Linked DNA regions of Loktanella sp. M215. The protein of the gene in region 1 interacts with the protein of each later gene in a pairwise test. Links are inferred from orthologs where the notes say so. Each region holds a gene or a part of one and is shown on either strand. Other genes may lie near its edges.

The links.
Region 2: the proteins of ybgC (region 1) and GLR48_RS13560 interact in binary tests that used the Escherichia coli proteins (3 or more experiments, as listed by UniProt). The link is inferred for Loktanella sp. M215 from one-to-one orthologs.

What each region holds. Positions count from the first base shown.
Region 1 is NZ_WMEA01000001.1:56,337-59,442, reverse strand. The notes cover bases 1-2,978. They hold ybgC (tol-pal system-associated acyl-CoA thioesterase), read left to right. Parts: upstream 1-1,283; coding sequence 1,284-1,673; downstream 1,674-2,978. Other genes in these bases: GLR48_RS00290 (energy transducer TonB), read left to right, coding at 2,940-2,978; tolR (protein TolR), read left to right, coding at 2,469-2,936; tolQ (protein TolQ), read left to right, coding at 1,791-2,465; GLR48_RS00310 (hypothetical protein), read left to right, coding at 658-1,287; ruvB (Holliday junction branch migration DNA helicase RuvB), read left to right, coding at 1-547. Also shown: more of GLR48_RS00290, read left to right, coding at 2,979-3,106.
Region 2 is NZ_WMEA01000001.1:2,763,796-2,766,452, forward strand. It holds GLR48_RS13560 (acyl carrier protein), read left to right. Parts: upstream 1-1,040; coding sequence 1,041-1,274; downstream 1,275-2,657. Other genes in the region: fabD (ACP S-malonyltransferase), read left to right, coding at 1-165; fabG (3-oxoacyl-[acyl-carrier-protein] reductase), read left to right, coding at 165-902; GLR48_RS13565 (GFA family protein), read right to left, coding at 1,353-1,742; GLR48_RS13570 (hypothetical protein), read right to left, coding at 1,817-2,128; fabF (beta-ketoacyl-ACP synthase II), read left to right, coding at 2,300-2,657. UniProt on the Escherichia coli protein: Carrier of the growing fatty acid chain in fatty acid biosynthesis.

The DNA of each region.
Region 1 (3,106 bases):
GACGACGCGGATGGGGCTGCTGACCACGCCGCTGCGCGACCGCTTCGGCATCCCGGTGCGGCTGGAGTTCTATTCGGAAAGTGAGTTGCACGAGATCGTCACCCGCGGCGCGCGCCTGATGGGCGCGCCTGCGACCGTTGACGGCGCCGCCGAGATCGCGCGCCGGGCGCGTGGGACGCCGCGCATCGCCGGGCGTCTGCTGCGCCGGGTCGTGGATTTCGCGCTTGTCGAGGGCGACGGGACCGTGGACCGCGCGATTGCGGACCGGGCGCTGACCCGGATGGGGGTCGATGATCTGGGGCTGGACAACGCCGACCGGCGCTATCTGCGGCTGATCGCCGAGAGCTATGGCGGCGGGCCGGTGGGGGTCGAGACATTGAGTGCTGCGCTGAGCGAGAGCCGGGATTCGCTGGAGGATGTGATCGAGCCTTATCTGTTGCAGAAGGGATTGATCCAGAGGACGCCGCGCGGGCGGATGCTGGCGCGGGACGCCTGGCGGCATCTGGGGCTGGATGCGCCACGGCGCGAGAGTGATCTGTTTGACTGAGGCTGGAGCCTTTGGCGGGTGTTCATGCGGCCAAATGAAGGGCGATGGCGCCTTTGCGTGATGGTCGACCCTCCGGGGGTAGTATTTTGGAAAAAGCGAGGACGGGCGCGGTGACGATCGGGGCGGAAGAGGTGGCGGCGAAGTTCACGCGGGGGGACGGGTCGTACCTGTGTGCGCGCTGGGGGCGGCCGATCGTGCCGGTGGTCTTTGGCGTGGACGATGCGACGCTGGCGGTCTTCAAGGGCGCGATCGAGGCGGTCGTGGCGCTGGCCGGGCACAGGATGGCCGAGACGGACTGGGAGCTGGGCGCGAACCTGATGGTGTTCTTCTGCCGGGACTGGGCGGAGCTTGTGGAGGTGCCGCATCTGGACCGGCTGGTGCCGGACTTGGGGCCTTTGGTCGAACGCTTGCAGGGGGCGGAGGCCAATCAGTACCGCATCTTCCGGTTCGACGAAGGCGGCGCGATCAAGGCCTGTTTCGTGTTTCTGCGGATGGATGCGCATCTGGCGGCGGTGAGTGCCGATACGCTGGCGTTGTCACAGGCGGTGCAGACGATCGTGTTGTGGTCGGACCGGGCGTTCATGGACGCCTCGCCCCTGGCGCTGCTGGGCGGGGCGGCGGTGATCCGGCCCGAGGTCGCGGGGATCGTGCGGGCGGTCTATGACCCGGTGCTGCCCGGCGTGGCGCGGGACGCGAGCCATGCGCTGCGGGTGGCGGCGCGGGTGGGGCGGATGCAATGAGCCATGAAACTTTGGTGCGTGTCTATTACGAGGACACCGACATGGGCGGGATCGTCTATTACGCCAATTATCTGAAGTATATCGAGCGGGGCCGGTCGGAGCTGGTCGAGGCGCTGGGGATGAACCAGATCGAGATGCGCGATGTCGCGGGCATCGTCTTTGTCGTCACGCGCGTCGTGGCGGATTATCTGGCCCCCGCGCGGCTGGACGACCGGTTGGTGGTGCATACGGCGCACCGGGCGCAGAGCGCGGTGCGCTGGGTCTTTGACCAGGAGGTGCGGCGCGGGGCGCAGGTGCTGTTCCGGGCCGAGGTCACGGCGGTCTGCATGACGCTGGACGGGCGCCCCGTGCGGCTACCGGCGGCGCTGCGGGGGGGGCCGCTCTAGCGGGTGACCGCCGGCTTGGCGAAATCGTGTGCGGAATGACGTTGGCGTTTGGTGCGGCATGGGCTAGAATCATGCCCAATCAGATCGCGCAAGCGGCCAAACGTCAGAGCAGGCACCATGGAAACAGTCACCGACATCACGATGTGGTCGATGTTCGCCAACGCGACCATCCTCGTGAAACTCGTCATGTTCATGCTGATCGGCGCCAGCATCTGGTGCTGGTCGATCATCGTCGACAAGACGATCCAGTATCGCAAGGCCCGCGCTGCGGCCGAGCAGTTCGATCATGCCTTCTGGAGCGGCGAGCCGCTGGATCAGCTGTTCGATCAGGTGGGCGCGGCCCCGCGGGGGGCGGCCGAGGTGATTTTTGCCGCGGGCATGACCGAATGGCGCCGCAGCCACCGGCAGGACGGTGATCTGATCGCGGGCGCGCAGGCGCGGATCGACCGCAGCATGGACGTGGCCATCGCCAAGGAGGCCGCCAAGCTGCAGAAGGGTCTGGCCGTGCTGGCGACGACCGGGTCCGTGGCGCCCTACGTCGGTCTGTTCGGCACTGTCTTCGGCATCATGAACGCCTTCATCGAGATCGCGCAGGCGCAGAACACTAACCTTGCCGTCGTCGCACCGGGCATTGCCGAGGCGCTGCTGGCGACGGGTCTGGGCCTGATGGCGGCCATTCCGGCGGTCATCTTCTATAACAAGCTGAGCGCGGATGCGGACCGGATCGTCGCGGGCTACGAGGCCTTTGCCGACGAATTCAGCACCATCCTGTCGCGCCAGCTGGACGCCTGAGCCATGGCCGAGGCGGGCAACAGGCGGGGGCGGCGGCGGGGCCGGGCGCAGCCCATGGCGGAAATCAACATCACGCCCTTCGTGGACGTCATGCTGGTGCTGCTGATCATCTTCATGGTCGCGGCCCCCTTGATGACTGTGGGCGTGCCGGTGGACCTGCCCAAGACGGCGGCGAGCGCGCTGCCATCGGACGAGGAAGAGCCGCTGACCGTGACGATCAAGGCCGACGGGAGCCTCGCGATCCAGACGACCGACACGCCGGAGGCCGATCTGATCACGCGCCTGCAGGCCATCGCGGCAGAGCGGACCAGCGACCGGATCTTCTTGCGCGCGGACGGGACCAACGCCTGGAACCGCGTGGCAGAGGTCATGGGCGCGCTGAATGCGGCGGGCTTTTCCAACATCGGCCTTGTGACGGATATCGGGGGGTCGACTTTGACGGGGTCTGGCCTGTCGGGGTCGGGCAACTAGGGCATGCAACGGACGACGGGCACATATGTCTCGGCGGCAGGACATCTGGCGCTGCTGGTCTGGCTGATCGCAGGCTGGGGGTTCAACGCGGAGCCGCTGCCGTTCGAGGTCAGCGAGGTGTCCGTCGTCAGTTCCGATGAATATGCGGCCATCGTGGCGGCCACGACGCC
Region 2 (2,657 bases), 2.7 Mb from region 1 along the record:
GTCGACTGGATGGTGCAGCAGGGTGTCACCCAATTCATCGAAGTGGGCGCCGGCAAGGCGCTGTCGGGCATGATCCGCAGGATCGCCAAGGACGCGGCCACGCTGAATGTCGGCACCGCCATGGAAGCACAGGTGGCAGCCGCCGCCATCAAGGGAGACGCATGATGTTCGATCTGACGGGAAAGACGGCGCTGATCACCGGCGCATCGGGTGGAATTGGTGGGGCCATCGCCACGGCGCTGCACAGCGCGGGGGCCACGGTCGGCCTGTCCGGCACACGGGTGGAGCCGCTGGAGGCACTGGCTGCGGAGTTGGGCGAGCGTACTTTCGTGCTGCCATGTAACCTGAGCGATGCGGAGGCCGTGACGGCCCTGCCGAAGCAGGCGGTCGAAGCGATGGGCAGTCTGGATATTCTGGTGAACAACGCGGGCATCACCAAGGACAACATCTTTATGCGGATGTCGGACGAGGAATGGGCGAGCGTGCTGGAGGTCAACCTGACCAGCACCATGCGCCTGTGCAAGGGTGCCATCCGCGGCATGATGAAGGCCCGCTGGGGCCGCATCATCAACATCACCAGCATCGTGGGGGCCACGGGCAATCCGGGGCAGGCGAACTATGCCGCCTCCAAGGCCGGGGTCGTGGGAATGAGCAAGTCGATCGCCTATGAGGTCGCGAGCCGCGGCATCACGGTGAACTGCGTCGCACCCGGCTTCATCGCCACCGCGATGACCGACAAGCTGAACGACGACCAGAAGGGGGCCATTCTGGGCCAGATCCCCGCCGGTCGCATGGGCGAGGCGGACGAGATCGCGGCTGCGGTGCTTTATCTTTCCAGCAAGGAAGCGGCCTATGTCACCGGTGCGACCTTGCATGTGAATGGCGGAATGGCCATGCTTTGACAGAGGCCTGACAGCGGTCGAGTGAAAGCGTTTGCGCCTGCTCAAATCTCTGTTATAGGCCACGCAGCAACGGACGGGCCCTCTTTCGGGTCGTTCAACAACTGGGTTCAGGCCCATCAGGAACGTGAGGAATTGTTCATGAGCGAAGTCGAAGATCGCGTACGCAAGATCGTTGTGGAGCATCTTGGTGTGGAAGAGGACAAAGTCGTCGAAAGCGCGTCGTTCATCGACGACCTCGGCGCTGACAGCCTTGACACCGTGGAACTGGTCATGGCCTTCGAGGAAGAGTTCGGGATCGAGATCCCCGACGATGCCGCCGAAACCATCCAGACCTTCGGCGACGCCGTGAAGTTCATCAAGGGCGCGCTGTAAGCGCAGTCCTAACCGGCGGCATTGTCGCCACAAGATTTGAAACGGCCCTCGCGATTGCGGGGGCCGTTTTCGTTTGGATCAGGTGGCGGCGTAGGCGGCCATCAGCGCGGGATGGTCGGACGGAGATGGGACGCCGTCGAATCTATGGTGTGCCGGGGTAGTGGCCCAAGGACGTTTTTCGACGAACATCGTTTCGATGAAGGGTGAGAACCATGTCGTGTCATCGAACAGGGTCGGGCGGACATTGACGACATCGTCCATGCCGCTGATCCGCGTGAACATCCACGTCAGGCAGTCGGGGCAAAAGCGGTGGTCCAGCATGTCGCCCTTGAGGCCGCCGCGCACCGTCTCTCTGGTCACGTCAAGGCCGGGGGTCGGCACCATCGCGGTCAGTGAATAGGCGCTGCCGGTGATCTTTTGGCAGCCGGTGCAGTGGCAGGCGGCCGTCATGATCGGGGGCTGGGTCATGGTAAGCTTGACCGCGCCGCAGCGGCAGGTTCCGGTCAGGGAAGATCTGGTGCAGGCCTGTCATGTCCTTTGATTTAGGTTCGGCCCGGCAGGGTGACGATCAGCGGGCCGCGGCCGATCCCGCCGATGGGCTTGCTTGCGCCGACCTGTGCGATGCCGAGTTCCATCGCGCGCTTGCCGTCGCGGCAGAGTTTGTGCTGGGCGGCGGTGACCTGCCCCATGCAGAAGGTGGCATCCGCGCGGTCCAGCAGGGTGCGGCCGATGGCGTCGAGCTCTCGGGTCGTCATGCCAACCTCCATCGCTTTTGCCATGGCGTGCATGGTGTTGGCGACGATGCGGCCGATGATCTTGAGGTGGTCGAGGTCGTCGGCGTGGGTGATGGTCATGGATATGTCCCGGCGTTGCCATATGGGCGGTCGGGTCACCCTAGGCTTGCCGTCTGGGTGCCCGCAAGACGGCGGGTCCGTGTCGTCACGGGGCGGAATATGCCACGGCTCTTGCTCCTGCGCGCAACCCTGCGGTATCAGGGCCGAAATGACGTGTTGAGGGGACGAAAGATGCGCCGTGTTGTCGTAACGGGACTGGGACTTGTCACGCCGCTGGCTGACGGGGTCGAGGCGAGCTGGTCGCGCATTCTGGCGGGTCAGTCGGGGGCCGGCCCGATCAAGGGGTTCGACACCACCGGGCTGGTCACCAATTATGCCTGCGAGGTGCCCTTGGGTGACGGCAGCGACGGCACCTTCAACGCCGACACCTACATGGAGCCGAAAGAACAGCGCAAGGTCGACACCTTCATCCTGTTCGGGATGGCGGCGGCCCAGCAGGCCGTCGAAGACAGTGGCTGGATGCCGACGGAGCGCGAAGATCAGGAGCGCACGGGGGTTTTGATCGGGTCCGGCATCGGCGGCTTGAATT